DNA from 4 places in the Streptomyces sp. NPDC051207 genome. Region 1 is predicted to be linked to each of the others. Evidence: riboswitches for the same ligand, from Rfam matches in the RefSeq annotation. Region 1 holds a riboswitch; each other region holds the start of a gene.
What was found. A riboswitch is a leader RNA that binds a small molecule or an ion and turns the genes downstream of it on or off. The one in region 1 is predicted to bind cyclic di-AMP.
Positions count from the first base shown of each region.

Region 2: it holds a riboswitch for cyclic di-AMP, as region 1 does, so the genes downstream of both, AB0M97_RS22740 (M23 family metallopeptidase) here and AB0M97_RS08135 (NlpC/P60 family protein) in region 1, are expected to answer to the same signal.
Region 3: it holds a riboswitch for cyclic di-AMP, as region 1 does, so the genes downstream of both, AB0M97_RS07305 (transglycosylase SLT domain-containing protein) here and AB0M97_RS08135 (NlpC/P60 family protein) in region 1, are expected to answer to the same signal.
Region 4: it holds a riboswitch for cyclic di-AMP, as region 1 does, so the genes downstream of both, AB0M97_RS00805 (LysM peptidoglycan-binding domain-containing M23 family metallopeptidase) here and AB0M97_RS08135 (NlpC/P60 family protein) in region 1, are expected to answer to the same signal.

Region 1 is NZ_JBFBAX010000005.1:270,770-278,353, forward strand. Features, by position in the region: gene AB0M97_RS08120 (PspC domain-containing protein) at 1-550, shown strand, start outside; gene AB0M97_RS08125 (response regulator transcription factor) at 547-1,293, shown strand; gene AB0M97_RS08130 (hypothetical protein) at 1,465-1,818, shown strand; gene AB0M97_RS08135 (NlpC/P60 family protein) at 1,847-3,052, opposite strand; cyclic di-AMP (ydaO/yuaA leader) riboswitch at 3,061-3,229, opposite strand; gene AB0M97_RS08140 (ScyD/ScyE family protein) at 3,482-4,570, shown strand; gene pcrA (DNA helicase PcrA) at 4,651-7,131, shown strand; gene AB0M97_RS08150 (M23 family metallopeptidase) at 7,180-7,584, opposite strand, start outside.
Region 2 is NZ_JBFBAX010000024.1:84,150-91,733, reverse strand. Features, by position in the region: gene lhgO (L-2-hydroxyglutarate oxidase) at 1-324, shown strand, start outside; gene trmB (tRNA (guanosine(46)-N7)-methyltransferase TrmB) at 532-1,350, shown strand; gene AB0M97_RS22745 (PrsW family intramembrane metalloprotease) at 1,401-2,762, shown strand; gene AB0M97_RS22740 (M23 family metallopeptidase) at 2,797-3,831, opposite strand; cyclic di-AMP (ydaO/yuaA leader) riboswitch at 3,843-4,000, opposite strand; tRNA gene AB0M97_RS22735 (tRNA-Met) at 4,347-4,420, opposite strand; gene AB0M97_RS22730 (alginate lyase family protein) at 4,469-5,677, opposite strand; gene AB0M97_RS22725 (dihydrofolate reductase family protein) at 6,174-7,313, opposite strand.
Region 3 is NZ_JBFBAX010000005.1:101,212-108,795, forward strand. Features, by position in the region: gene recQ (DNA helicase RecQ) at 1-1,253, shown strand, start outside; gene AB0M97_RS07290 (M56 family metallopeptidase) at 1,355-2,293, opposite strand; gene fahA (fumarylacetoacetase) at 2,559-3,770, opposite strand; gene AB0M97_RS07300 (HAD family hydrolase) at 4,284-5,222, shown strand; gene AB0M97_RS07305 (transglycosylase SLT domain-containing protein) at 5,237-5,716, opposite strand; cyclic di-AMP (ydaO/yuaA leader) riboswitch at 5,720-5,887, opposite strand; gene AB0M97_RS07310 (polyprenyl synthetase family protein) at 6,419-7,429, shown strand.
Region 4 is NZ_JBFBAX010000001.1:173,609-181,192, reverse strand. Features, by position in the region: gene hpnH (adenosyl-hopene transferase HpnH) at 1-969, shown strand, start outside; partial or broken gene AB0M97_RS00825 (1-deoxy-D-xylulose-5-phosphate synthase) at 1,089-1,406, shown strand; gene AB0M97_RS00820 (aspartate aminotransferase family protein) at 1,403-2,824, shown strand; gene AB0M97_RS00815 (DUF6126 family protein) at 3,059-3,178, shown strand; gene AB0M97_RS00810 (tyrosine-protein phosphatase) at 3,195-3,992, opposite strand; cyclic di-AMP (ydaO/yuaA leader) riboswitch at 4,458-4,622, shown strand; gene AB0M97_RS00805 (LysM peptidoglycan-binding domain-containing M23 family metallopeptidase) at 4,627-5,610, shown strand; gene AB0M97_RS00800 (SGNH/GDSL hydrolase family protein) at 5,849-6,634, shown strand; gene AB0M97_RS00795 (MBL fold metallo-hydrolase) at 7,102-7,584, shown strand, end outside.

The DNA of each region.
Region 1 (7,584 bases):
CCACGACTCGGTGCTGCACACCCTGACCCTGATCCAGCGCAACGCGGAGAACGCGAGCGAGGTGCGCCGCCTCGCCCGCGCCCAGGAACGCGACCTGCGCACCTGGCTCTACAAACCGGAGGGCACCGGCAAGGACGAGGAGGACGAGCCCACGACCCTCGCCGACGCGGTACGGCGCAACGCGGCGGAGGTGGAGGACAAGCACGGCGTCCCCATAGAGGTCGTCGTGGTGGGCGACTGCCCGCTCGACGAGAAGACCGCCGCACAGATGCAGGCCGCGCGGGAAGCAATGGTGAACGCCGCCAAGTACGGTGGCGAGGGCGGCGCCGTACAGGTCTATGCCGAAGTCGAGGGCAGGACGGTCTTCGTGTCCGTCCGGGACCGCGGCCCCGGCTTCGACCTCGACTCGATACCCGCCGACCGCATGGGCGTCAGAGAATCGATCATCGGCCGCATGGAGCGAAACGGCGGCACGGCCCGGTTGCGGGCGGTGCCGGACGGCGGCACGGAGGTCGAGCTGGAGATGGAGAGGGCGGAGAAGACGTCATGAGCGACCCGACCGACACGAACGGACCGACCGGGACGGCCGAAGGGGCGGACGCCGGGGAGGTTTCCGGCGACGGCACGGCCGGGCGTCACGTCCGCGTGGTCCTCGTCGACGACCACCGCATGTTCCGTACGGGCGTCCAGGCCGAGATCGGCCAGACCGCGCAGACCGGCGTCGAGGTGGTCGGCGAGGCCGCCGACGTCGACCAGGCCGTCACGGTCATCACCGCGACCCGGCCGGAGGTCGTCCTCCTGGACGTGCACCTGCCGGGCGGCGGTGGCGTGGAAGTACTGCGCCGCTGCGCCCCGTTGATGGCCGACGCCCAGCAGCCCGTCCGCTTCCTCGCCCTGTCCGTGTCGGACGCCGCGGAGGACGTGATCGGCGTCATCCGGGGCGGCGCGCGCGGCTACGTGACGAAGACGATCACCGGCTCCGACCTGATCGACTCGATCTTCCGTGTCCAGGAGGGCGACGCGGTGTTCTCCCCGCGTCTGGCCGGCTTCGTCCTCGACGCGTTCGCCTCCACGGACGCCCCGCCGGTGGACGAGGACCTCGACCGCCTCACCCAGAGGGAACGGGAAGTGCTCCGGCTCATCGCCCGCGGCTACGCCTACAAGGAGATCGCCAAGCAGCTGTTCATCTCCGTCAAGACGGTCGAGTCCCACGTCTCGGCGGTCCTCAGAAAGCTCCAGCTGTCCAACCGGCACGAGCTGACGCGGTGGGCTACGGCACGTCGGCTGGTGTGAGGGGCGGTTGCGCGTCGAGCCGGTGCGGAAGTTCGGACCAGTCCGTCCTGCCGATGCCGCACGGGCGGGGCTCGGCGCCATGGTCCAGCGGCATGCCATGACCCTCGCGCGTGCCGGCCTCACCCCACCCGCGTACCACGGCGCCCGCGCCCCTCACTAGGCTCCGGGCTCATGGACGTACTCATCCATCTCTTCGTCGGTCTGCACATCATCGGCATCGCCGCGCTGCTCGGCGGTTTCCTCACCCAGATGAAGGCCATGGGGGAGGGCACCGCCCGCTTCACCCCCGCGATGCTGCACGGCGCCCTCACCATGCTGGTCACCGGCGTGGCACTGGTCGGCCTCAACCAGGCCGACGACCAGACCGTCAACAACATCAAGATCGGCGTGAAGCTGGCCCTGCTGATCGTGATCCTCGGCCTCGTCTATGTGAAGCGCGACGAGGAGAGGGCCGAGAAGGGTCTGTTCGGTCTCGTCGGCCTGCTGACCACGGCGAACATCTTCATCGCCGTGCTGTGGACGTAACCCGCCACGACGAACGCGACGGGGTCGCTCAGGCCGGCCGCACGACGCTGTGGATCGACCCCTCGCCGTCGTAGTAGACGGACTCCTCGCGGACGTCCGTCCCCGGTTTCGGCGCGTGGATCATCATGCCGTCGCCGATGTAGAGGCCCACGTGGGTGACGTCGTCGTAGAAGAAGACGAGGTCGCCGGGCCGGGCCTGGGACAGGGGGACCGTCGTGCCGGCGTTGACCTGGTCGTAGGTGGTGCGCGGGAGGGAGACGCCCGCGGCCCGCCAGGCGGCCCCGGTCAGGCCCGAGCAGTCGTAGGAGTCGGGGCCGGTGGCGCCCCAGACGTACGGTTTGCCGATCTGGGCGCGGGCGAAGGCGACCGCCTTCTCGGCCTTGGTGGCGTACGCCGGGTCGGTGACCGGGGAGCCCGGGGCACCGCCGCCGGTCTCCGCTGAGCCACCCGTCGAGCCGCCCGCCGAGCCGCCGTCGGAACCGTCCTCCTGCCGTTCGGCCGCCGCGGCCTCCTCGCGGGCCTGCCGCTCCTCCTCCTGCTGGCGGGCCAGCTCGGCGGCCTTGCGGGCGGCCTCCCGCTGCTTGCGCGTCTCGATCGCCGCGAGCCGCGCCTTCTCCTCGGCGGTCAGCCGCGACAGCAGCTCACGCGCCTCGGAGAGCTTCTTCTGGACGGTCGCCTTCGCCGTCTTCAGGTCGGCCTGCGCGTCGCTGAGCGTCTCCAGGCTCCTGGTGGCCTCCTGGCGCTTCTTCATCGTCGCGGACTGCTGCGTGAAGTAGTCGTCGACCGCGACCTTCTGCCGGCCGGTGAGCCGGTCCATCAGCTGCGAGCGGTCGAAGAAGTCCTGCGGTGTGTCCGCGAGCAGGAAGGTCGCGGTGTCGGGGACGCCGATGCCGGTGCGGTACTGGGCGGCGGCGTAGGAACCCAGCTCCTCGCGCGCTTCGTTGAGCTGCTGGGTGCGCCGGGCGATGTCGTCCAGGAGGGTGTCGACCTGCTTGCGCCGCTTGACGGTCCTCTCCCTGGCCGAGTTGTACTTCTCGGTCGCCGACTCCGCCTGGCGGTAGAGGTCGTCGACCTTCTTCTCGACCTCTTCGATGCTCGGCCTGTCGTCGGCGGGCGCGGCGTTGGCCGTCTGGGTCAGCAGGGCCACGGAGGTGAGGGCGGCCGTGGCGAGGGCGGGCGTCCGTATGCCTGCGACGCGTTGCCGGGCGGGGTTCGTCTTGCGGTGCGACGCCAAGGGAGGCGACTCCTTCCGTGCTCCGCCTACCGGGTTAGCTGTCGGGTTCGGGCGGGTGGATCGGAAGGTGTGCCCTACGGCCGCGCCCACGAGGGAGCTCGGCCGATTCACCCCAGAAGTCGGTGGGTCCCCGGCTCCGGCTGCCGTCGGGCGCACCGGACTCGGCGGAGGCCGCGCGGCCCGGCGATCTTTCGCCGGTGGGGGTCGTGCGGCCTGCCCGGCACGGTAGCCAACTCGTGTGGCGCCTGTGAAGGTTGGTGGGTGATATGCCCGATACATTTTCGTGACCTTCGGTCAGGGCCTCGCACGCAGTGATCCATATGGCGGGATTTGAGGTGAGTCAAGCGCTATAAGCGGGTTTATCTGTCCGGGGCCGCTACTTTCCAGCCAGTCACGGTCCGGTTCCGTGGCCGCTGAGAGAGGTAGGGCATGAGAAATCCCAGAATGCGCCTGGCGCTCGTCGTCGCCACGGGCGCCGCACTCGCCGTCTGTGCGGGCGTCGCACCCGCGGGCGCCGACGCGGGCCGGCAGGGCGGCAAGCCGGTCGTCAAGGTCGTCGCGACCGGCCTCGACAACCCCCGGCAGCTCTCGTACGACCACGGCGACCTGTACGTCGCCGAGGCCGGACGGGGCGGCAAGAAGTGCATCGGCGCGGGCCCCGAGGGCGAGAGGTGCGTCGGCCTGTCCTCCGCCGTCACCAAGGTCCACCGGCACAAGGGCGCGTGGAAGCACCACCGGGTGGTTGAGGGGCTCCCGTCCTTGGCGCAGCCGGACGGCGGCTTCGCCACCGGCGTCGACGGCGTCTCCGCACGCCACGGCCGCCTGTGGGCCGTCGAGACCTACGCCCCGGCGGGCTCCGGCGTGCCCACCGCCCGGCCCTGGAACACGCTCGGCAAGCTGCTGCGGATCCAGCACGGCAAGGCGAAGATCGCCGCCGACGTCTCCGCCGTCGAGTTCAGGCACAACCCGCACACGACGGCCCTCGACTCCAACCCGTACGCCGTCCTCGCCCTGCCCGACGGCCGCAGGATCGTCGCGGACGCGGCCGGAAACGACCTCATCGAGGTCTCCCGGTCCGGCCGGGCCCGCCCCTTCACGGTCTTCCCCGACCACGACGGGCACGAGACCGTCCCCACCTCCCTCGCTCTCGGCGGCGACGGCAAGCTCTACGTCGGCGAGCTGAACGGCCTCACCGACGAGCCCACCGCGCGCGTGTGGCGCGTCGACGTGCGCACCGGCAAGATCCTCGACTGGAAGTCCGGCTTCGGCCCGGTCACCGGCGTCGCCGTCAACCGCAAGGGCGACCTCTACGTCAGCCAGCTGTTCGGCGGCGTCGTGACGAAGGTCTCGCACGACGACGAGCGCACGCACGTGAAGGTGCCGTACCCCGCGGGCCTCGCCCTCGACGGGCAGGGCAAGCTCTACGTCTCGGCCTGGTCGGTCGCGGACCGTGACGGCACGGTCGTGAAGGGCGAGAAGACGCCGGGCGGGCAGCTCTGGAAGATCCTCGGCTTCTGACCGCCGGGCCGCCGGTCCTCCGTGTGATGTTCTCGAGGTGGCGGCGGGCTGTCAGTGGGGCGCCCTAGACTCGTAGAGCGATGAGCAGCCTCTTTGACGACAGCTTCCTGGCGAGCCTCCAGGCCCCGCGGGCCCCCGAGGACGAGCCCCCGCCGCCCCCCGAGGACGAGCACGTACCGGAACCGGTTCCGGACGACCTGTTCGGCGGGAAGTTCGACCTGCCCCCGGACCGGGACACCCACTACCGGGACGGCGCCCCGCGTCCGGTGATCGACGCGGCCGCGCTGCTCGAAGGGCTGAACGACAACCAGCGCGCCGCCGTCGAGCACTCCGGCTCCCCGCTGCTCATCGTGGCCGGCGCCGGTTCCGGCAAGACGCGCGTGCTCACGCACCGCATCGCGTACCTGCTCGCCGAGCGGGGCGTCCATCCCGGCCAGGTCCTCGCCATCACCTTCACCAACAAGGCCGCCGGGGAGATGAAGGAGCGCGTCGAGCACCTCGTCGGCCCGCGCGCGAACGCGATGTGGGTGATGACGTTCCACAGCGCGTGCGTGCGCATCCTGCGCCGCGAGAGCAAGAAGCTCGGCTTCACGTCGTCGTTCTCGATCTACGACGCCGCCGACTCCAAGCGCCTGATGGCCCTGGTCTGCCGCGACCTGGACCTCGACCCCAAGCGCTACCCGCCCAAGTCCTTCAGCGCCAAGATCAGCAATCTGAAGAACGAGCTGATCGACGAGGAGGACTTCGCCGCCCAGGCCTCCGACGGCTTCGAGAAGACCCTCGCCCAGGCCTACGCGCTCTACCAGTCGCGGCTGCGCGAGGCGAACGCGCTCGACTTCGACGACCTGATCATGACGACGGTCAACCTGCTGCGCGCCTTCCCGGACGTCGCCGAGCACTACCGCCGCCGCTTCCGGCACGTCCTGGTCGACGAGTACCAGGACACCAACCACGCCCAGTACGCGCTCGTCCGCGAACTCGTCGGCACCGGCTCCCACGACGAGGACGCACCCCCCTCGCCGGACGACCCGGCCCCGGCCGAGCTGTGCGTCGTCGGTGACGCGGACCAGTCGATCTACGCCTTCCGCGGCGCGACCATCCGCAACATCCTCCAGTTCGAGGAGGACTACCCGAACGCGACGACGATCCTGCTGGAGCAGAACTACCGCTCCACGCAGACCATCCTCAGCGCCGCCAACGCGGTCATCGAGCGCAACGAGTCCCGCCGCCCCAAGAACCTGTGGACCAACGCCGGCCAGGGCGCCGCCATCACGGGATACGTCGCCGACACCGAGCACGACGAGGCCCAGTTCGTCGCCGACGAGATAGACCGCCTCACCGACGCGGGCGAGGCCAAGGCCGGGGACGTCGCCGTCTTCTACCGCACCAACGCCCAGTCCCGTGTCTTCGAAGAGGTCTTCATCCGCGTCGGCCTGCCCTACAAGGTCGTCGGCGGCGTCCGCTTCTACGAGCGCAAGGAGGTCCGGGACGTCCTGGCCTACCTGCGGGTGCTGGCCAACCCGGAGGACTCGGTGCCGCTGCGCCGCATCCTCAACGTCCCCAAGCGCGGCATCGGCGAGCGCGCCGAGGCGATGATCGACGCCCTCTCCCAGCGCGAGAAGATCAGCTTCCCGCAGGCGCTGAAGCGCGTGGACGAGGCGTACGGCATGGCCGCGCGCTCCACGAACGCCGTCAAGCGGTTCAACACGCTGATGGAGGACCTCCGGACGATCGTGGAGTCCGGCGCCGGACCGGCGACGGTCCTGGAGGCCGTCCTCGAACGGACCGGCTACCTGGCCGAACTGCAGGCCTCCACCGACCCGCAGGACGAGACCCGCATCGAGAACCTCCAGGAACTCGCCGCCGTCGCCATGGAGTTCGAGCAGGAGCGCGGCGAGGGCGAGCAGGGCACCCTGGCCGACTTCCTGGAGCAGGTCGCGCTGGTCGCCGACTCCGACCAGATCCCCGACGAGGAGGACGGCGACGGCGTCATCACGCTGATGACGCTGCACACCGCCAAGGGCCTCGAATTCCCGGTCGTCTTCCTCACCGGCATGGAGGACGGCGTCTTCCCGCACATGCGCGCCCTCGGCCAGACCAAGGAGCTGGAGGAGGAGCGCCGCCTGGCCTACGTCGGCATCACGCGTGCGCGTGAGCGGCTGTACCTGACGCGGTCCACGCTGCGCAGCGCCTGGGGGCAGCCGTCGTACAACCCGCCCTCCCGCTTCCTGGAGGAGATCCCGGCCGCGTACGTGGAGTGGAAGCGCACCGGAGCGAGCGCGCCCATGCCGTCCGGGCCCGCTTCCGGGGTCGCCGCGTCGCTGTCGTCGTCCCGCTCCCGCTCGTCCGCGTCGGGCGCCTCCGGCTTCGCCACGCGGCGTACGGCGGAGAAGCCGGTCGTGGGGCTCGCGGTCGGGGACCGGGTGACGCACGACCAGTTCGGGCTCGGCACGGTGGTCGCGGTGAAGGGCACCGGGGCGAACGCGGAAGCGACGATCGACTTCGGCGACGCCAAGCCGAAGCGGCTGCTGCTGCGGTACGCGCCCGTGGAGAAGCTGTAGACGCTCACTGAGGAGGGGCGCCGCCTGCCGGGGCGGCCGCCCCGGCCGCTACTGCGGGTCGAGGCCGTGGCTGCGGAACCAGGACAGCGGGTCGATCGCCGAACCGCCTGCCGGACGGACCTCGAAGTGCAGGTGCGGGCCGGTCGAGTTGCCGGAGTTCCCGGAGTACGCGATCGGGTCGCCGGCCTTCACGGTCGTACCGGTGGAGACCCGGTAGGTGGAGAGGTGGCAGTACCACGTCTCCGTGCCGTCCTTCGCGGTCACGATCATCATGTTGCCGTACGCGCTGTTCCACTGCGTGCGGACCGTGCCGTCGGTCGCGGCCATCACGGTCGTGCCGTACGAGACGGGGAAGTCGATGCCGCTGTGCACGGACATCCAGTTGATGCCGGACTGGCCGTAGTAGGCGCTGAGGCCGTGCTGCGCGACCGGCAGCGCGAACTTCGGGCGCAG
Region 2 (7,584 bases), on a different contig from region 1:
GGCTCCTGGGCGATCGCCCGCCGGCACTGGCGGTACGGGGCGGGCGAGCTGCGCCGCTCCCTGTCGAAGAAGGCGTTCACGACCGCCGTGCAGCGGCTCCTGCCCGCCGTCACGGAGGCGGACCTCCGACCCACCGCGGCCGGGGTGCGCGCCCAGGCGGTGCTCCGGGACGGCACGCTGGTGGACGACTTCCTGATCCAGGAATCGGTCCACGCCGTCCACGTACTGAACGCGCCCTCCCCGGCGGCCACGGCGTCCCTGCCGATCGGCCGGGAGGTGGCCCGCCGGGCCCTGGCCGCCCTGACCGCGGCGGACACCCGCTGACCCCGAAAACGGCCACCCGCTGACCCCGAGTGCGCCGGCCACCCGCCGGCCCCGAATGCGCCAGGCACCCGCCGGCCCTGGACACGCTCCCAGCCCCGGACGCGCCGGCCACCCTCCCTCGGCCCCGGCCGCCTGGGACACCTGTCGGCGGCAGGGCGGAACCGGCCCCGGGGCTTTCCGTAAAATCGACGTACTGTGTCTGACTCCGTGAACTCCCCAGAAGCCCCCCGGTCCGCCCCCGGGGCCCCGCCCCGCCCTGCCCGGCCCAAGGGCGGGCCCCGCTTCCCGGACGGGCCGAGGGCCGACCCCGCCGGGTCGCACTTCGAGCGGCGGATCCGGAGCTTCCAGCCGCGCCGCAGCCGCGTGACCGCGGGCCAGGCGGACGCCCTGCAGCGGCTGTGGCCCACGTGGGGCCTGGACATCGACGGGCACGGCGTCATCGACCTCGCCGAGCTGTTCGGCAACGACAACCCGGTCGTCCTGGAGATCGGCTTCGGCATGGGCGAGGCCACGGCGCAGATGGCCGCCGCCGACCCGGCCACCAACGTCCTCGCCGTGGACGTCCACACCCCCGGCCAGGGCAATCTGCTGAACCTCGCCGACCACAAGGGCCTGTCCAACGTCCGCGTCGCCAACGGCGACGCGATCATCCTGCTCCGCGAGATGCTCGCCCCCGCCTCGCTGGCCGGACTGCGCGTCTACTTCCCGGACCCCTGGCCGAAGAAGCGGCACCACAAGCGGCGCCTGATCCAGCCGGAGTTCCTGACGCTGGCCGCGTCCCGGCTGAAGCCCGGCGCGATCGTGCACTGCGCGACCGACTGGGAGCCGTACGCGGAGCAGATGCTCGAGGTGCTCACCGCGCACCCCGAGTTCGAGAACACCCGGCCCGACGGCGGTTTCGCGCCCCGTCCCGCGTTCCGTCCGCTGACCCGTTTCGAGGGCCAGGGACTGGAGAAGGGACATGTCGTGAACGACCTGCTGTTCCGTCGCGTACAGCACGAAGACCGACCCACCGCCGGCGCCTGAGCCCGCCCCTTCCCCGCGGGCGGCGCCCTTTCCTCGTTAGGGTCCTTGCCGTGGCCACCTGTCCCCCGTACCCGACGCCCCCGAGCGGTCCCGCCGGCGGCGCACTGCGGCACGCGCACTGGTGGCAGCGCGGGTGGGTGCGTTACGGAGCGCTGAGCACGCTCCTCGCGCTGTCCGGGCTCGTCATCCTCGCCCTGGTCCGCGAACAGACCGGCACCGAGGGCTTCCTGGTCGGACTCGGCCTCGCGGTCCTGCCGGTGCCGCTGCTCGTCGCCGCGTTCCGCTGGCTGGACCGGGTCGAGCCGGGGCCCTGGCGGAACCTGGTGTTCGCGTTCGCCTGGGGGGCGTGCGCGGCGGCGCTGATAGCGATCGTCGCCAACAGCTTCGCCACCAGATGGATAGCGACGGCGACCGCCGACCCGTCGAGCGCCGACATTCTCGGGGCGACCGTGATAGCGCCGGTCGTGGAGGAGAGCGCCAAGGCCGCCGCCGTCCTCCTCGTGTTCCTGTTCCGCAGACGGGACTTCACCGGCATCCTCGACGGCGTGGTGATAGCCGGGGTCACCGCCACCGGCTTCGCGTTCACCGAGAACATCCTCTACCTCGGCACCGCCTTCGGGACCGACCAACTCACCGGCGACAGCGGCCTCGCCTCCGTCACCGCGGCGACCTTCTTCGTCCGCATCGTCATGTCGCCCTTCGCGCACCCGCTGTTCACGGTCCTCACCGGCATCGGCTTCGGCATCACCGCACTCTCCGCCGACCACCGGCTGCCGCGGCGCGTGGCGCTGCCGCTGACCGGGCTGCTGCTCGCGATGGGCATGCACGCGTTCTGGAACGGCTCCACGACGTTCGGCCGGTTCGGGTTCATCGCCGTGTACGCCGCATTCATGGTGCCCGCGTTCGGGCTGCTGACGTGGCTGGTGATCTGGACCCGCCAGCGCGAACTGCGCACCGTGCGGACCGAACTGCCCGCCTACGCGGTCGCGGGCTGGCTGACGCCCCCGGAGCCGTTCGCGCTGGGCTCGATGCGGGCCCGCCGGATCGCGCGCACGTACGCGCGCCGGCACGCCGGGAAGGCAGCGGCGCGGGACGTGGCCCGGTACGAGGCGTACGCGACGTCGCTGGCGTTCCTGCGGCACCGGGGACGGCGGGGCAAGGCCGGCGCCGGCTTCGCGGCCCGGGAGCGCGAGCTGCTGAACGAGCTGTGGGCCCGCCGGGACGCCGCCCGCCCGGCCCTGGAGTACGCGGCCCGGGTCACGGCGCCGCCCGTCCCGGTGCACCTGCCGCCGGCGCCGTACGCACCACCGTGGCCGATGCACGGCCCGGCCACGCACGGCCCCACCGCGTACGGTCAGGCGGCGTACGGCCAGGCCGCGCCGTATCCCGCGTACAACCCCTACCAGTCGTAACCGGGTTCCTCAGGAGCGTCCCGGGGGTGGTCCCTCAGGGGTTGAGGCCCTTGCTGCGCAGCCAGGCCAGCGGGTCGATGCCACTGCCGGCGCCGTCCGGGTGGACCTCCATGTGGAGGTGGGCCCCGGTGACGTTGCCGGTGGCGCCCACGCGGCCGATGACGTCACCGGTGGTGACCTTCTGGCCGACGCTGACGTTGATGGACGACTGGTGGCAGTACCAGATCTCCGTGCCGTCCTCGAGGGTGAGGACGGTGCGGTAGCCGTAGGAGCCGGCCCAGCCCGCCTCGGTGATCGTGCCCGTGTGGACGGCCTTGAGGAGCGTGCCGGTGGGCGCGGCGAAGTCGGCGCCGGTGTGGTAGCCGGAGGACCACATCGCGCCGGCCTGGCCGTAGACGGAGCTGATGGTGTACGAGGACAGCGGCATCGCGTACTGGCGGGCCAGCTCGGCGAGCCGCTCGGCCTCGGCCTTCTTGCGGGCCTCCTCCTCGGCCTTCGCCTTGGCGGCGGCGGCCTTCTCCCGGGCCTCCTTCTCCGCCTTGGCCGCGGCCTCGGCGGCGGCCTTCTCGGCGGCTTCGACGGCGGCCTGGGCGGCCTTGCTGTCGGCCTGGTTCTGCTGCTGCTCGGCCTGCGCCATGATCCGGGCCCGCAGCGCCTCACCGGCGTCGGCGGTGCCCTGGTCGGCGGTGGCGGCGTAGGCGACGCCCACACCGCTGAGCGGGGTGGCGCTGCCCTCGGGGGTGTCGTCGTCCGAGATGAGGGAACCCATGTTGGGCAGGTCCGGCATGGAGATCGACACCGGCGGCTTGCCGGTCTGCGCGGTGGCCATGCCACCCGCGCCGACGGCGGCTATGACGCCGACGCCGAGAACCGTGGAGCTGCGGGCGAGCCCGCCGCCGCGCTGCTTGGCGACGCGATGCCTGCCGCGTACCGGGCGGATGGACTCCTCGGTGGGGTTCCACTCCTCGAACGGGCCTTCGTCGCTGCGGTATTCGCCGTAACCGAAGGTGTCGGCGGTGCGCTGTCCGGGCACGAACGGGGCCTCGGGGGCAGGCGTGTTGGACGCCACGTGGGCGTACTCCTTTCCTTCCTTCTCGCCTACCGGGTTAGCTGACGGGTTCGGAGCAGGAAGGTCTCCTACGCGCGTATATCCGTCGTGCTGCCACGAGGACCTACGCGCGATTCACCCCAGGGTGTTGGTTCCCCGGTTCCCTTGCGGAATTCGGCGCGTGAGCACGGAGCCGCCTTCTGTGACGGCTGGGACGACCGCGCTGCGTTATCGAACGTTAATAGACTCGGGGCGTGGATTCCAAGCTGTTCCTCTTGATCATTAACGAACCCTGGGCAGACTTATCCGGCACGACCGGCGAAAATCGGGCGAGTTGACAGCCCCGCGAACCCCTCGGGCAAACATCCCGAACCCCAAAAGAAATCTGACGTTGCATCAGTTGTTGTCGCAGGGGGACGAGCCGATCACGGTATGTGAGTGGAGGGAGTCCTCGGTACGTGGCGCAGGACGTCGGGCTCGGGCTGGAAAAACACCGAGGGCCGGAACCCTTCCGGATTCCGGCCCTCGGCCTTCAGTAGCGGGGACAGGATTTGAACCTGCGACCTCTGGGTTATGAGCCCAGCGAGCTACCGAGCTGCTCCACCCCGCGTCGTTGTGACTCCAGTGTACGTCATCCACGGAGCGCCGGGCGCCAGGGTTATCCGGCGGGCCGCTCCCCCCGCTTCGCCACGTGGGTGAGGGTCTCCCAGGCCACGAACAGGTTGTCCGTCCCGGCGGGCCGCGCCCCGGCCGTGAGCCGGCGCGCGCCCGGAACGGATGCGCCGAGCCGGTCCTGAAGGTGGTGCAGGGCGACGTCCAGGCCGGGGCCCACGCCGTTGCCCGCCTTGCCGACGCTGCCGCCCGCCGCGCCGCGGCCGGTCCGGCCGCCGCACCGCGCCGCGGACGCGGGCTTGCCCTGCCGGTGGCGGGCGTGCAGGGCGAGCGCGGCCGTCAGCCGGTCCTCGACCTCGCCGTACAGGTCGACGCCCTGGTGCCAGGCGGTCTCGGCGATGTGGGAGGTGGCGGCGATGCCCCGGCCGGCTCGCCGCAGGTCGCGGCAGGTGTCCTGCGTGACGCCGCTCTTCCCGGAGAAGTAGGCGGGCACGCGGGCACGGAAGCGCCGCAGCGCCCGGTCGAACGCCTCGTGGTCCTCCAGGAACACGGCGATGGAGATCGCCGCGTCGGTCATGACGAGGTCCTGGCTGCCGCTGCCGTCCGGGGCCTTCCGGCTGACGGCGGGCAGGTGGACGCTGCGCAGCATGTCCTCGAAGCGCCGCACGCGCTCGGCGGGCCAGCCCGCGTCCGGCGTGTGCCGCACCAGCTCCGCGGCCCGCGCCCAGGTGGAGGCGGCCCACCCGGCGTCCTGGATGCCGTGCCCCTTCAGCCTGGCGGACCAGGCGTCCATGATCTCCCTGGCCTTGACGGCGTGCTGCCGCTTGCCGGTGACCGTGAACAGCAGGGCCTGGGTGTACGCGGCGATCGCGTCGGCGCGCTCCTCGGCGCATCCGCCCCCGGACCGCCCGCCCGCGGCGCAGATGACGGTCTCGCGGGGCTCGGGCCGGTACTTGTACGAGCCGTACTTGCTGTCCCGCATGTCGAGGTACGCCTTCAGCCACGGCTGCCTGCCCGCGGTCACGTTCTCCCGTACGACGGCCAGCTGGTCCTCGCCGACGAGGACGCCCGGGTGCGTGAAGTCGGCGTCGGCGGGCAGGGCGCGGGCCATGGTCCGGCCGTCCGGCCCCGAGGTTCCGCAGGAGGCGACGAGGGCGGCGGCGAGGGGCAGGGCGAGAAGCGCGGCGACGCGACGGCGACGGCCGACGGGCGGCCTGTCGGGCCCGGCACGATTCCCGGAACGACCCGGCCCCACGGAGCCCACCGCGTCCCCCTGGCCCCCTGACCCCGCTGACACCATCACGACTCCCTCCGCGTCACCGTGTGTGCCGGTCCACTGGCAGCGTGACGCGGCGACGGGCGGGCCGCAGGATCTGATGGGCCGAAGGGAGTGGGGCGGGGCCGGACGCGCGGCGGACGGGACGGGCGGGAGCCCAGCGCGGCCGATCCGGAGCCGGGCGGGCCTTCGGGGAGCCGGGCACGGTCGGTTGTGGCGGGCGCGGCCGGAGGGGAGCCGGGCGAAACCGGATGTCAGACAGGCGGGGTCGAGCTGGAGTCGGGCGCGACCGCCCCGGAGCCGAGCGGGGAGGCTGGCACGGTCGGACGTCAGGCAAGCGGGGCCAACCCGGAGCCGCGCGGGGCCGGACGGGAACCGGGCGAGCCGGACGTCTGAAAGGCGGAGCCGACCCGGAGGCGAGCGCGGCCTGATGTCAGGCTGGCGCGGCCTGATGTCAGGCTGGCGGGGCCGGGCGTCAGCCGGGCGGAGCCGGCAAGTGCCGGTTGGGCCTCCTGGCCCGCTCCTCGTACTCCGGCAGTACGACGACGTCGGCGCCCCCGGCCGCGAGCACCCCGCTGCCGTCGGCGCCCGCCACGAAGGTGTCCGGCTCCCGCCAGGCCGTCACCACCCGGCGTACGCCGGCGTCGAGGATCAGCCGGGCGCAGGGCCGGGGCCGGGAGGCGCGGCGGGCGCAGGGTTCGAGGCTGCTGTAGACGGTCGCGGAGGCGAGCCTCGGGTCGGCGGGGTCGAGCTTCCCGAGGGCGGCCTCCTCGGCGTGTACGACGGGATCGCCGGCCTCCCGCGAGTAGCCGCGCGCGAGTTCGGTCCCGTCGGCGGCGACGACCACCGCCCCCACGCTGAACGCGGTCGTGGAGGGCGGGCACCGCTGCGCCAGGTCGCAGGCCAGGGCGAGCCAGTGCCGGTCGGCGGCGGACGGCAGGTCGCCGGTGCCGGGTGCGGTGGGCTCGTAGCGCGTGAGGACGACGTCCGCGATGCGCCGGCTCTCCACGAGGCGGAGCCGGCCGCGCTGGTAGCCGCCGGGCCCGAACAGGCGGGGTGCGTCCGGGTCGCCGACGAGGATCGGGGCGAGGACGAGCTGGAGTTCGTCGGCGAGGCCCTGCTGGAGGAGCTGGGTGTGGACGGTGCCGCCGCCCTCCACCATGAGCCGCTCGACGCCGCGCACGTCGTGCAGGTGCTCCAGCAGCGCGCGCCAGTCGAGGCGCGGGCCGAGCGGGACGACGTCGGCGGCGGGGGCGAGCCGCCGGGCCCGGACGGCTCCCTCGTCGGTCGTGTAGAGGACCTTGTCGCCGCCGGTCTGCCAGAAGTGGGCCGCCGGGTCGAGGTCGCCGGACCCGCTGACGGTGACCTTGAGGGGGAACTCGGGCCGCCCCGCGGCGATCCGCGCGGCGCGGCGCTCGGGCGAGTTGACCAGCAGCCGGGGGTTGTCGGCGCGGATGGTCCCGGCGCCGACGAGGATCGCGTCGGCGGACGCCCGCACCTCGTCGACCCGGTCGAAGTCGGCCGGACCCGACAGCAGCAGCCGCTCGGGGCCGGTGTCGTCCAGGCAGCCGTCGAGGGAGACGGCGGCGGACAGCAGGACGTACGGCAGAGGCATGGGCACCATTGTGGAACGACAGAGCCCCGGCTCGGACCTGCCGAGCCGGGGCGTTGCGTAGGCCCTGTGGGACTCGAACCCACAACCAATGGATGAAAACCCTGGCCTAATGTGATCGCCAGTCCTGCTGATCGCCCATGACGACCCACCACGGATGCCACCATTATCTCGGCACCGTTATGCACGTCAACGTGCTCGGTGTTCGAGAAGAATTCGCTAGCGCGGCCCAGTTTTCACCAATTCATCGGCCAACTCTCGCATGCGGGTCGCA
Region 3 (7,584 bases), 170 kb from region 1:
TCTCGCGCAACTCGGTGGAGAAGACCGCCGAGTTCCTCTCGCGCAACGGCGTGGCGGCGGTGCCGTATCACGCGGGGCTCGACGCGGGCACCCGGGCCGCGCACCAGTCCCGCTTCCTGCGGGAGGACGGGCTGGTGGTCGTGGCGACCATCGCCTTCGGCATGGGCATCGACAAGCCGGACGTCCGCTTCGTCGCCCACCTCGACCTGCCCAAGTCGGTCGAGGGCTACTACCAGGAGACGGGCCGCGCCGGCCGGGACGGGCTCCCGTCGACGGCGTGGATGGCGTACGGGCTCAACGACGTCATCCAGCAGCGCAAGATGATCCAGTCCTCGGAGGGCGACGAGGCGTTCCGCCGGCGGGCCGCCCAGCACCTGGACTCGATGCTGGCGCTGTGCGAGACGGTCCAGTGCCGCCGCGGCCAGCTCCTGGCCTACTTCGGCCAGGATCCCGCCGCGCCGCGCTGCGGGAACTGCGACACCTGCCTCAGCCCGCCCGAGACGTGGGACGGCACCGTGGCCGCGCAGAAGGTGCTGTCGACGGTGGTGCGGCTCAAGCGGGAGCGGGGGCAGAAGTTCGGCGCCACGCAGATCGTCGACATCCTGCTGGGGCGGCGCACCGCCAAGGTGATCCAGTTCGACCACGACCAGCTGTCCGTGTTCGGCATCGGCGAGGACCTGACCGAGGGTGAATGGCGGGGCGTCATACGGCAGTTGCTGGCCCAGGGGCTGCTCGCGGTCGAGGGGGAGTACGGCACGCTGGTGCTGACCGAGGCGAGCGGGGCCGTGCTGCGGCGGGAGCGGGAGGTGCCGCTGCGCAAGGAGCCGAAGAAGCCGGCCACCTCGCGCGGCACGGCGTCCCGCGGCGACCGCAAGCCCAGGGCCGCGGCGGCCGAGCTGCCGGAGGAACTGCTCCCGGCGTTCGAGGCGCTGCGCGCCTGGCGCGCCGAACAGGCCAGGGAGCAGGGCGTCCCGGCGTACGTCATCTTCCACGACGCCACGCTCCGGGAGATCGCCACCGTGTGGCCGACGTCGGTCGCCGAGCTCGGCGGCATCAGCGGGGTCGGTGAGAAGAAGCTCGCCACGTACGGGGAGGGGGTGATCGGGGTACTGGCCTCGCTGGAGGCCCCCGGGGGTGCGGAGGTCGCACCCGCCTCGGCTCCGACATCGGCGGCTTCGGCTTCGATGGACGGTGCTGGGCCGGGCGGGGCCGACTGGCCCGAGGAGGAGCCCGAGCCGGACGACTGGATATAGCGTGGCCTGCGGTTTCGCGTCGCTGTGGGCACGGCGCGCCACCGTGCTCGACGGCGGCGTTCGGCGCCCGTGAGGGCTTCCGCCGCCGCTGCGACAGGTGCTTACGACAGTGCCGTCAGGCCCGGGGCGAACGTGATCAGGATCGGGACCAGCGGGACCAGGGCCGCGGCCGTCGTGGTGAGGGCGCGGTGTCTGCGGTCCAGGCGGGGCGGGGGCTCCAGCAGGCGGTCGACGCGCTCGCTGAGGAGGCGGTTGCTGGAGGCGCAGGACAGGACGCCCCGGTGCTGGTTCAGCTCGATCAGGGCCAGGGCCGTGGTGAGGTGACCGCAGCGGCGGGAGGCGGTGTCGTCGGCGGCCAGTTCGACGAGGCGGTGGGTCTGGTCGCAGAAGTGGGTGAACAGCGGCACGTGCGGGAAGCCGGTGGCCAGCGCGCTCGACAGGTGCAGCAGCCAGTCGTGCCGGGCGCGGGCGTGGCCCCGCTCATGGGTGAGGACGGCGTCGAGCTGGTGGTCGGTGAGGCGGTGCAGGGCGCCGGTCGTGACGACCAGCTGGGGCCGGCTGCCGGGCATCCACCAGGCGTCGGGGTAGTCGTCCTCCAGGACCAGCAGGGGGCCGCGGGCCGTGGGCAGGCCGGCGGGCAGCTCCGGGGCGCGCTCGCGCAGGTGCGCCCGGGTCCGTGCGCGGCATCGGCGCGCCTCGACCAGCTCGCGGGCGAGCATCGCCGTCGTCCAGGCGGCGCCGCACGCCAGCAGCACGAAGAGGGCGAGGGCCCAGGGCGGCGCGGCGGACAGGTCGTAGGCGGCGGTCACCGCGGGCGGCGCGGGGGCGAACAACTGGGCGCGGACGGTGCCGAAGACGGCTGCGGCGCCGAGGGCCAGGGCGGTCAGGCAGCACAGCAGGACGGTGGCGACCAGGCACTGCCACACCCACAGCCCGACCACGGGTTCCCGCTCGGGCCAGGCGGCGCGGGTCAGTGCGCGGGGGACCGGCACGGCGGCGGTCAGGGCGACGACGCTCAGCAGGAGCAGGCAGACAGTCATGCCACGGGCTCCGGTTCTGGTCAGAGAAGGTGCGGCTTCGGGTCGTGCTGTCGGGGCCGGTGCACGGTGGCCGCGACGCCTGCGGTCCCGCGGCAGCTCCGGGACCGCCCGCGCCGGCCGTCGTGAACCGGCCGGGAGCGCGCGGAGTCGCGGCACCGGGCGTGGCGTGCGTCCCGTGCACACCGCCCGACGCCAGTATGACGGCGCCGGGCGGTGCGAGACAGGTGTCAGCAGCGATCCGCCGGGGAATGGGCCCCCGGAATATTCACTGCGGCACGATGCGCCCGGTGACCTCGCCGAGCCCGACCCGGACCCCGTCCGGTCCCGGCGCCCAGGCGGTCAGGGTCACGACGTCCCCGTCCTCCAGGAACGTCCGCTTGCCGTCGGGGAGTTCCAGCGCGTCGCGGCCGTTCCACGTCAGCTCCAGCAGCGAGCCGCGCTGACCGTGCTCGGGGCCGCTGACGGTGCCCGAGCCGTACAGGTCGCCGGTGCGCAGGGAGGCGCCGTTGACGGTCAGGTGGGCAAGTTGCTGGGCGGCCGTCCAGTACATGGTGGAGAAGGGCGGCTCGGAGACGGGGTGGCCGTTGATCGCGACGGTGATCCGCAGGTCGTAGCCGCCGGGTTCGTCGTCGGTGTCGTCCAGGTAGGGCAGCAGGTCGTGGGTGCGCCGCGGGGGTGCGACGCGGGCCGCGTCCAGGGCGTCCAGCGGGGTGATCCACGCGGAGACGGAGGTGGCGAAGGACTTGCCGAGGAACGGGCCGAGGGGGACGTACTCCCAGGCCTGGATGTCGCGCGCGGACCAGTCGTTCAGCAGGCACAGCCCGAAGACGTGCTCGCGGAAGTCACCGAGCGCGACCGGGCTGCCCAGCGCGGACGGCACGCCGACGACGAAGCCGACCTCCGCCTCGATGTCCAGGCGGACGGACGGCCCGAAGACCGGCGCCGGGTCGGTGGGCGCCTTGCGCTGCCCCGAGGGCCGTACGACGTCCGTGCCCGAGACGACGACCGTGCCGGAGCGGCCGTGGTAGCCGATGGGCAGGTGCTTCCAGTTCGGGGTGAGGGAGTCCTCGGCGTCGGGGCGGAAGATCTGGCCGACGTTCCGGGCGTGGTGCTCGGAGGCGTAGAAGTCGACGTAGTCGGCGACCTCGAAGGGCAGGTGCAGGGTCACCTCGGACAGCGGGTGGAACAGCGGTTCCAGGGTCTCCCGGTGCGAGGGGACCGTCACCCACGCCGTCAGCGCGCGCCGCACGTCCGACCAGGCGGTGCGGCCGGCGGCCAGCAACGGGTTCAGGGTCGGCCGCGCGAGCAGGGAGGCGTACGGCGAGCCGAGCGCGCGGGCCGCGGCGCCCGCGTCGAGGACGTGGTCGCCGAGCCGGACGCCCACGGTCCGCTCCTCGGAGCCGGGGAGCGAGAACACGCCGTACGGAAGGTTGTGCGGGCCGAAGGGGTCGCCCTCGGGTACATCGAACGGGGGCATGGGGTGCTGCCTCGCTTTCGTGTGCGCCAGGTGTGTTCCACGCGTCGTGGGACCGCGCCACACGTTACGGCCGGTCTGTCGTTCTTGGGCGCACCGCTTCCGCTTCCGTACCAGAAGTTGTCCACAGGCAGGTGTGTGATCTTGACGGAGCGGTGGGAGCAGGGTGACTCCGGGCGCGTGCCGGAAGGCCGCCGGCCGGGGCTCCCGGCCGTCCTCGCCTTCGGTAGGTGGCGGAGCACGTTGGCGCGAACCGGAACCGAGGGCTCGACAGGGGCGCTTCACGCACCCCGGCACACGGTCGCGCGCCCCCGGACGGGACCGTCCAGCGGTCCCGGAGAGGACCGTTGAGCGGTTCCGGACAGGACCGTTCAGCCGGTGACCGGCAGTGCTCAGATGCGGCTGGTGAAGACAAGAAACGGCTGGTCGGGATCGGAAATGACGGGTGGGGAACAGAATTGACGGGTGGGAAAAGCGCGGTGAGGCGAGGGCGCGCGATGTCCGTATTCTCTGATCATGCCCGCACCCCTCGCATACTCACTGATCGCCACCGACCTGGACGGAACGCTTCTGCGTGGTGACGACACCCTCTCCGACCGGTCGCTCGCCGCGCTCGCGCGGGCGGCCGAGGCAGGCGCCCGGCATCTCGTCGTGACCGGGCGCCCGGCCCCCCGGGTGCGTCCGCTGCTCGCCGATCTCGGCAGCACGGGGCCGGCGGTGTGCGGGCAGGGCGCGCAGGTCTACGACGCCGGTACGGACCGCCTGCTGTGGTCGGTCACCCTGGACCGGGAACTGGCCGAGACGGCGCTCGGCAAGATCGAGGCCGAGGTGGGTGAGGTGTTCGCGGCCGTCGACCAGGACGGCGTGGACGGGCTCACGCTGATCGAGCCGGGCTACCTGATGCCGCACCCGACCCTGCCGGCCGTGCGGGTCGACCGGCGCGACGCCCTGTGGCAGGAGCCGATCAGCAAGGTGCTGCTGCGCCATCCCGGGCTGTCCGACGACGAGTTGGCGGCGACGGCGCGTGGAGTGGTCGGCTCCCTGGCGACGGTGACCATGTCGGGCCCGGGGACCGTCGAGCTCCAGCCGTGCGGCATCACCAAGGCGACCGGTCTGGCACTGGCCGCCGAGTACCTGGGGATCGGCCCGGACCGGACGATCGCCTTCGGGGACATGCCCAACGACATCCCGATGTTCGACTGGGCCGCGCACGGCGTCGCCATGGCCAACGCGCACCCCGAACTGAAGGCCGTCGCGGACGAGATCACCCTGTCGAACGAGGACGACGGCATCGCCGCCGTCCTGGAGCGACTGTTCCCCGCGGTCGGAGCGGGAGCCGCAACCGCGGCCGGAACGGGAGCCGTGGCCGGAGCAGGAGCGGGAGCGGGAGCCCCGGCCAGGCCCAAGCCCAGGGCCGCAACCGCGGCGGTCCCGAAGCCCCGCTCCCCCCAATAGGCGCTCCGTCCGACTCAGTACGCCCCGAAGACGTTGTCGATCGAGCCGTACCGCTGGGCCGCGTAGTTGCAGGCGGCGGTGATGTTCGCGACCGGGTCGTACGGATCGAACGACGTGCCGGGCACGTGGTACGCCAGGAAGGTGGGGTCGATGACCTGGAGCAGGCCCTTGGACGGCGTACCGGCGGCGGCGTTGGAGTCCCAGTTGTTGATGGCGTACGGGTTGCCCGAGGACTCCCGCATGATGTTGCGGTGGATGCCGTCGTAGGAGCCGGGGATGCCGTGCTCCGCCATGACGGCGAGGGACTGGCGGATCCAGCCGTCGAGGTCGTCCGGGTACGCCGTCGCCGCGGCCGGGGCCGGCGCGGCCGGGGTGGCGGCGGACGCGCTCGTCGCGCCGATCAGCGGAAGGGCGAGCACGGCGGCGCCGGCGGCGGCGAGCTTGCGGACGAGGCCGCGGTTCCCGGCACGGCGGGACTGAACGGATGCAGGCATGGCGAATGTCCTCTCCTGCGCCTGCGAGGTGAGCTGTCGGGTTCGGGCGGGAGGTGCCCGGCCGGGCCCTGTGACGGGCACGGCTTCACCCCGAGCCGTTCCGGTGCGGTGACCGGTCCGGCGTCTTGCCTGGGTCCCCCGCTCCTGCCTGCGAGTGGGTTCGTGGTCGGTGGTGCGGGCGGTGGCAGGACTCGGCGTCCGCCCGACAGGCCGGGAACGTATGCGAGGGCACATGTCCGGAACAAGGGACCGGATCACAGAACGCCCGGGTTGACCTTGGTGTGAGGCATATGGGGAGCTTGATCCTCCGCCGTCGCCAAGGTGCAACTCGCCCGTGGCGCGCGGGGATGCGGGCGCGGGGAGTGCGGTGCCGCGCCCGGGGAACGCGTGACTCAACTCACGGGCGCGAGCCGTGAGGAGCATCTGGGGCCAAGGGGAATTCGAGTGCCAAGCTCGACAAAGAGGACATCAGGCACGTGTCCGGTGCTTTGTCGGGCGAGTCGTGTAGAGCCGCACATGTCGGCTATGTCGTTATCTGTCGAGTGATCGAGAAAATGCCGGTCGTGATCCGATAGCTGGTGGCCTGGACGGGTGGGCGCTGGCGGTGATCGAAACATGACCGGATACGCTGACTTGAGTGAGGGCAGCGACCTATCGACAAACAGGTAATCGCCAGTAGGCGCCAGCAGACAGGAGACCTTCGTGACCGTCGTCGGGCCGTTCGGGCTGAGCGTGCGGGACCAGGCTCTGGAGGCCGATGTCCAGGCCGGGTTGGCGGCTGTCGAAGAAGGGTTGCTCGAAGCAACCAAGAGCGAGGTGCCTTTCATCACCAAGGCAGCCCAGCACCTGATGCGGGCGGGCGGCAAGCGGTTCCGTCCCCTGCTGGTGATGCTGTCCGCGCAGTTCGGCGACCCCTACGCGCCCGGGATCGTGCCGTCGGCCGTCGTCGTCGAGCTGACCCACCTGGCCACGCTGTACCACGACGACGTGATGGACGAGGCCGAGGTGCGCCGCGGGGTCGCCAGCGCGAACACCCGCTGGGGCAACTCGGTGGCCGTCCTCACCGGCGATTTCCTGTTCGCCCGCGCCTCGCAGATCCTCGCCGACCTCGGGCCCGAGGCGGTCCGCGTGCAGGCCCTCGCGTTCGAGCGGCTGGTCACCGGGCAGATCCTGGAGACGGCGGGACCGCAGGACGGTCGAGACCCGGTCGAGCACTACTTGGACGTGCTCGGAGGCAAGACGGGCTCTCTGGTGGCGGTGTCGTGCCGGTTCGGCGCGATGATGTCCGGCGCCGACGAGCGGGTCGTGAACGTCCTCACGCAGTACGGCGAGCGGCTCGGGGTCGCCTTCCAGCTCGCCGACGACGTGCTCGACATCGCGTCCGAGTCGGCCGAGTCCGGCAAGACACCGGGCACCGACCTGCGCGAGGGCATCGCGACGCTGCCGGTGCTGCGGCTGCGGGAACGGGCGGCGCGGCTCGGTCTCGCCGAGGACCTCGCGCTGTGCGAGCTGCTGGACTCCGACCTCAGCGACGACGTGCGGCACCGGAAGGCGCTGGCGGCCCTGCGGGCGCACCCGGCGCTGGAGCAGGCCCGGCGGGACACCATCCGGTACGCGGAGGAGGCGCGCACGGCGCTGGCCCCGCTGCGGGACTGCGACGCGAAGGTGGCGCTGATGGAGCTGTGCGACGCGGTGGTGCACCGGGCGGGTTGATCCGGTGATGCGGTGGGCGGGCCGACCCGGTGATGCAGACGGGCGGGCCGACCTGCCGCAGCCGACCCGACCCCTACTGGTCGGGGGAGTCCCGGAGCCCTCGTGTCATACCCCAGGTGTACGCGGAGCTGGGCCCCCGGGCTGACGCAACTCGG
Region 4 (7,584 bases), on a different contig from region 1:
AAGCTCCGCAGACGGGACAAGTTTCCGCTGATCGTGGAACTGGAACCGCTTTTCGCCTGCAATCTGAAATGTGAGGGCTGCGGCAAGATCCAGCACCCGGCCGGGGTGCTCAAGCAGCGCATGCCGGTCGCCCAGGCCGTGGGCGCGGTGCTGGAGTCCGGTGCGCCGATGGTGTCCATCGCCGGCGGCGAACCCCTGATGCACCCGCAGATCGACGAGATCGTGCGGCAGCTGGTGGCGAAGAAGAAGTACGTCTTCCTGTGCACCAACGCCATGCTGCTGCGCAAGAAGATGGACAGGTTCACGCCCTCGCCGTATTTCGCGTTCGCCGTGCACATCGACGGGCTGCGCGAGCGGCACGACGAGTCGGTGGCGAAGGAGGGCGTCTTCGACGAGGCGGTGGCGGCCATCAAGGAGGCCAAGCGGCGCGGCTTCCGGGTCACCACCAACTCGACCTTCTTCAACACCGACACCCCGCAGACGGTCATCGAGGTGCTCGACTACCTCAACGACGACCTCAAGGTGGACGAGATGATGATCTCGCCCGCCTACGCCTACGAGAAGGCACCCGACCAGGAGCACTTCCTGGGCGTCGAGCAGACGCGCGAGCTGTTCAGGAAGGCCTTCTCGGGAGGCAACCGGCGCCGCTGGCGGCTGAACCACTCCCCGCTGTTCCTCGACTTCCTGGAGGGCAGGGTCGACTTCCCCTGCACGGCCTGGGCGATCCCGAACTACTCGCTGTTCGGCTGGCAGCGACCCTGCTACCTGATGAGCGACGGGTACGTGCCGACGTACCGGGAGCTGATCGAGGAGACCGACTGGGACAAGTACGGCCGCGGCAAGGACCCGCGCTGCGCCAACTGCATGGCGCACTGCGGCTACGAGCCGACCGCCGTCCTCGCCACCATGGGCTCCCTGAAGGAGTCCCTGCGGGCCATGCGCGAGACCGTCGCACCGAACGGCGGGTGAACCGGCCGGAGCGGGACGGCGCCGCGGCGGGGGAGCCGGCCGTCACCCTGAGCTGAACAGCACGGACCGAAGGGGGCCCGAGCGTGACGATTCCGGAGAACATCCGGGGACCACACGACCTGAAGGCGCTGCCCGAGCCGGACCTCGGCGCGCTGTCCGACGAGAGCAGGCAGTCCCTGGTGCACGCGGTGGAGGACAACCGCCGCGCGGCCGGGGTGTGCGCGGCGCCGGCCCTGGGCGACGCCGAAGTCGACGTGCCCGTACGGCCGTTCGGCATCCAGAAGCAGCTCCTCGCGCACGCCGAACGTGCCGAGGTGCTCGCCGGCATCGGACTCACGCCCGTCGAGATCGCGGGCCGGAACAGCGCGAGCCTCGCCGTCAGGGAAGACGCGAGCCCCGCCGTCGAGCAAGAACCGCCCAAGGAGCGACCGCAATGACAACCGCGGAATCCGCGTCGCCGTCGTCCCCGCAGGCCGGGGGCTTCGACCTCGGCGCGCTGCTGGCCGAACGCGCAGCCGAGCGCTACGAGCTGCACAGCAGGTACCTCAACCACCAGCTCCCGCGCATGCTGCACACCATCGGCTTCGACAAGGTCTACGAGCGTGCCGAGGGCGCCTACTTCTGGGACGCCGACGGCAACGACTACCTGGACATGCTCGCCGGGTTCGGGGTGATGGGCCTGGGCCGCCACCACCCCGTGGTCCGCAAGGCCCTGCACGACGTCCTCGACCTGGACCTCGCCGACCTCACCCGCTTCGACTGCCAGCCGCTGCCCGGACTGCTGGCCGAGCGGCTGCTCGCGCACAGCCCGCACCTGGACCGGGTGTTCTTCGGCAACAGCGGCACGGAGGCCGTCGAGGGCGCGCTGAAGTTCGCCCGCTACGCCACCGGCAGGCCCCGCGTCCTGTACTGCGAGCACGCCTTCCACGGCCTGACCACCGGCTCCCTCTCCGTGAACGGCGAGGCCGGCTTCCGGGACGGCTTCGCCCCGCTGCTGCCCGACACCGCCGTACCCCTCGGCGACCTCGACGCCCTGGAACGGGAGCTGCGCAAGGGCGACGTCGCCGCGCTGGTCGTCGAGCCGATCCAGGGCAAGGGCGTGCACGAGGCGCCGCCCGGCCATCTGCGCGCCGCTCAGGAACTGCTGCACCGGCACAAGGCGCTCCTCATCGCCGACGAGGTGCAGACCGGCCTCGGCCGGACCGGGGACTTCTACGCCTACCAGCACGAGGAGGGTGTCGAACCGGACCTGGTGTGCGTGGCGAAGGCGCTGTCCGGCGGCTATGTGCCGGTCGGCGCCACCCTCGGCAGAGACTGGATCTTCAAGAAGGTCTACTCCTCGATGGACCGCGTGCTGGTCCACTCGGCGAGCTTCGGATCCAACGCGCAGGCCATGGCGGCGGGCCTGGCGGTGCTGTCCGTGCTGGAGAACGAACAGATCGTGGCGGGCGTGCGCACCACGGGGGAGCTGCTCAGATCCCGGCTGGCCGCGCTGGTCGACCGGTACGAGCTGCTCGCCGACGTCCGCGGCCGGGGCCTGATGATCGGCATCGAGTTCGGCAGACCGCAGTCGCTGAAGCTGCGCAGCCGGTGGGCCATGCTGCAGGCGGCCCGCAAGGGACTGTTCGCGCAGATGGTGGTCGTGCCGCTGCTCCAGCGCCACCGCATCCTCACCCAGGTCTCCGGCGACCACATGGAGGTCATCAAACTCATCCCGCCGCTGATCATCGGCGAGCGGGAGGTGGACCGGTTCGTGACCGCCTTCACGGCCGTGATGGACGACGCGCACAGCGGCGGCGGGCTGATCTGGGACTTCGGCAGGACGCTGGTGAAGCAGGCGATCGCCCACCGCTGACGGCCGGCGTCGCGCCGGGCCTCACCCTTCGCGTCGCTGCGGGGTCTGACCGTTCGCGTCGCTCGGCTTTGCCTCGGAGGCAGGAAAGGTGCCCATGAGGCACGGCTCGGGGCCAAGGGACGGGTGAACGGACGTATGAGCCGGCCCGAGTCCGACCCGTCCGCCGAGGCCGCCGAGGCGGGGCCGCTCGTCGCGCCCCAGCTGCGCGCCCTGCGCCGCCGTGCGGGCCTCACCCTGGAGGCCGCGGCCCGCGCCGCCGCCCTGTGGCTGTGGGTGCGGCTGATCGTCTACATCGCCGTCGGGCACGTCTTCGCTGCGTTCGTCCGGCTGCTCTTCGAGGTGGGCGCCGAGTAGGCCAGGGGCCGGGGCCTCAGTCGAGGAGGCGTTCGCGCAGCCGCTCCTGGACCTCGGGCGTGATCCCGAGGCCCTGCGCCAGGTACGCGTCCACGCCGCCCCAGGTCTGCTCGATCGTCTCGAAGGCCGCCGTCAGGTACTCGGCGCGCGCGTCGAACAGCGGGTCGAGCAGTTCCATGACCTCGGGGGAGTAGGCCGAGGCGGACGTGGTGCTGCGGTGCACCTTGTACCGGCGGTGCTTGGCGTTCGACTTCAGGTAGTCCTCGACGATCGCGTCCCGCTCGACGCCCAGGGCCAGCAGCGTCACCGCGATGGACAGGCCCGCGCGGTCCTTGCCCGCCGCGCAGTGCATCAGCGCCGGGACACTGTCCTCGGCGAGCGAGCGCAGCACCTGGGAGTGCTCGGCGGTGCGCTGCGTAATGATCATCCGGTACGAGGCGATCATCCGGGCCGCGCCGTTGCCGTCCGCCAGGATCACGCGCAGCTGGTCCAGGTCGCCGTCGCGCACCATCTTCCAGAATTCGGCGCCGTCGGCCGGGTCGCTCAGCGGCAGGTTCACATTCCGCACGCCCGGCAGCTCGACGTCCGGACCCTCGAGCTTCTGGTCGGCCGCGTTGCGGAAGTCGAAGATCGTGTGCAGGCCGAGGGAGGCGAGGAAGGCGGCGTCCTCCTGCGTCGCGTGCGCGAGGTGGCCGCTGCGGAACAGCACGCCGTGCCGCACCCGGCGGCCGTCCACGGTCGGCAGTCCACCGACGTCACGGAAGTTGCGCACTCCGGCCAGCTCGGGCTCGGTCGACGGGACCTGCTGCGTCACGAGGGCTCCTCCCACTCGGCCCCGTCGGCGCGGCTCACCGACGGGCACACGATTGACGATACGACACGCCTGCCAGCCGATATGAGAGGGACGCATCCCCCCGGTCGGCGGCAAACAGGATGAAATCGGACGCCAATTCCTTGACGGGTCCTATGTCGCACCTTGGGACTTTAGTCCGAATCGAGCGTTTAGGTATAACGCGCCCCGATAGCGCGGGAGATGGGGTGCGGCGCGTGAGCAGCGTCATAATCGTGACGATCCGCTGTCGCCATGTTCACGTAATCCAGGCGTATTTACAGGGGATTGCGGAAGGGCGAAAGATCCTTCCTCCACTCTCGGTGACCGTAAAAGGTCCGAACGCGCGCCAAAAACGCGTTCCCCGGCAATCCGCGGCTTGTCCCTTCGACGCCTGCTCGCTTACGTTCACCTCCGATCCGGACGGACGCCTAATCCTGCCGCCGCCCGGAAGCCCGCACACTCTGACCCGTGTACGGCAGGAGCGGGGGACCCACAGGTACAACCGCCTGTTCCGGTCTCCGGAACTGGCTCGGGGTGAAGCCGCGTCCCGACGCGGCCGGGCATCTCCAGCCCGAACCCGACAGCTCACCTCGTAGGCGCCGGAGAGGAATTCACCATGCCCGCGAAGGGTAAGCACCGCCGTTCGAAGTCCCAGCGTTTCACCCGATCGATCGCCGTCGCCGGAACCGGCGGCGCCGCACTCGCCCTTCCGCTTCTCGGGGCCACCGGCGCCGCCGCCGCCCCCGCGCAGTCGGTTCCCGAAAAGGCCGTCCAGTCCCTTCCTGCGGCGCAGAACAAGGCCGCCGAGAAGAGCGCCGCGAAGAAGTCGGCCCCGCGGATCTACACCGTGAAGGGCGGCGACTACCTTGCGAAGATCGCCGACGAGCAGAATGTCAGCGGCGGCTGGAAGAAGCTGTACGAGGACAACCGCGAGACCGTCGGCAGCGACCCGTCGCTGATCTTCCCCGGTCAGAAGCTCTCCCTCGGCAAGAAGGCCGCGACGGGCACCGCCAAGCCGTCGACCGGGTCGGCTCCGTCCAGCTCGTCCGGTACGTCCTCGAAGTCGTCCGCGTCGGAGTCCTCCGCGTCGGAGTCCTCCACTTCCACGTCGTCGTCCTCGTCTTCTTCGTCCTCTGAGTCGTCTTCGTCGTCGGAGAACACCGAGGCGGCTGCCGCGCAGTCCGCCGGCTCCGGTTTCACCCTGCCCGTGTCCGGCTCCGGTGTGGGCACCGCCTACAAGGTCGCCGGTTCCATGTGGTCCAGCGGCTACCACACCGGCGTCGACTTCGCCGTCCCGACCGGCACGTCGCTCAAGGCCGTCGGCGCCGGCACCGTCGTCTCCGCGGGCTGGGCCGGCGCGTACGGCAACCAGGTCGTCATCAGGCTCAGCGACGGCTACTACGCCCAGTACGCCCACCTGTCCTCGCTGTCCGTCTCCGCCGGGCAGAGCGTGACCGTGGGCCAGCAGGTCGGCCTCTCCGGCTCGACCGGCAACTCGACCGGGCCGCACCTGCACTTCGAGATCCGCACCACGCCGGACTACGGCTCCGACGTGGACCCGATGGCGTACCTGCGCTCGCACGGGGCCTCCGGGGCCTGACGCTTCGCGCGACCATTCGCCCGGCGCACTGCCGAAGGCCGGACCCCGATCCCCGGGTCCGGCCTTCGGCGTACTCGGATTCCGGCCCGCACCGGCCCCTGCTCACCAAGGACTCGACAACCACTTGAGACGTGGTTCATCTCACCGCCCGTCAACACCTGCCTACGGTCGCGTAAGTCACATTCGGCGGTGAATCATGTGGGATGTGGCAGACGATTCGAAGAATGACAGCAGATCAGTGATCGGGTCGTACGTGGCGGTGGGGGACAGCTTCACCGAGGGCGTGGGCGACCCCGGCCCCGACGGGGCGTTCGTCGGCTGGGCCGACCGGTTCGCGGTACTGCTCGCGGACCGGCGGCCCGAGGGCGACTTCCACTACACCAACCTCGCCGTGCGCGGGAAACTGCTCGACCAGATCGTCGCGGACCAGCTTCCCCGGGTGGTCGAACTCGCCCCGGACCTGGTCTCGTTCTGCGCCGGGGGCAATGACATCCTCAGGCCCGGCAGCGACCCCGACGAGGTGGCCGAGCGGTTCGAGCGGGCCGTCGCCGCGCTGACGGCCGCCGCGGGCACCGTGATGGTGACGACCGGCTTCGACACCAGGACCGTGCCCCTGCTCCGGCATCTGCGCGGGAAGATCGCCACCTACAACGGTCACGTCCGGGCCGTCGCCGACCGGTACGGCTGTCCGGTGCTCGATCTGTGGTCGCTGAAGAGCATCCAGGACCGCAGGGCGTGGGACGCCGACCGGCTGCACCTCTCCCCGGAGGGGCACACGCGTGTGGCGCTGCGCGCGGGCCAGGTCCTCGGCCTGGAGGTCCCCGCCGACCCGGAACAGCCCTGGCCGCCGCTGCCGCCGCGCGGCACGTTCGAAATCCGGCGCGACGACGTGCAGTGGGCGCGCGAGCACCTGGTGCCGTGGATCGGACGCCGGCTGCGCGGCGAGTCCTCGGGGGACCATGTAACGCCCAAGGGCGCGCTGTCGCCGGACGACATCAGGATGCGGATTGCCGCGGTGGCGTGAGGGGGCCGAGGGGAGAGCACGGTTCGCTTCGGGGGTGTGAGGGGGACGGCTTCGGAGTGCGGTTCGCTTCGGGGGCGTGAGGGGGACGGCTTCGGGGTGCGGTTCGCTTCGGGGCGCGAGACGGACGACATCGGGGTGCGGTTCGCTTCGGAGTGTGAGGGGCGGGGCGGAGTGAGTTGTTCCGCCTCAACCCGGGTCGTCGGGGCCGGGGTGTTGCGCGGCGGTCGCCGTCGATCCACGCGGGTCGCGGTCGTTGCCGCCCTTGGCGCCGCAGAGCGGGACGTGCCGCGCATCGAGGTCGTAGCGCAGCGCGGATCCTCGCGTGAACGCGCGCTTTCGGGCACCACCGCCGGGGCGGATTCCGCGGGTCCGGGGGACGGCCCGGGGCCGGAATGGGGACGCTAGGGCCCGGCGGTGTCAGTGGGGCCGCCCATAATGGATGCCTGACGACTCCACCTGGAGGTACCGTGGCCGGTTTCCGTTTCCCGGGCTCCGGGCTCCGCGCGCTGCGGCCCGCGGCGTTCGGCGCGGACCCGAGCGGCGAGCGCATGGCGCGCATCCGCAGATCGCCGCACTTCAAGGACGGTGTCTTCCAGAACCCCGGGGGCGTCGCCCGGACTCGCCCGTCCGGCTCGGCACGCGCGTTCGCCAAGGTCTACTTCGACAAGGAGGCCCGCCCCCACCGCTCCCCCCAGGGCGCGGTACCACTGCACGCCACGACGGCCGCCGACCTCGCCGAGGCACCGCCGACCGGCCTGCGGCTGACGTGGATCGGCCACTCCAGCGTGCTCGCGGAGATCGACGGACACCGGGTGCTGTTCGACCCGGTGTGGGGCGAGCGCTGCTCCCCGTTCCCCTTCGCCGGGCCCCGGCGGCTGCACCCCGTGCCCCTGCCGCTGGCCGCGCTCGGCCCGGTCGACGTCGTCGTGATCTCCCACGACCACTACGAC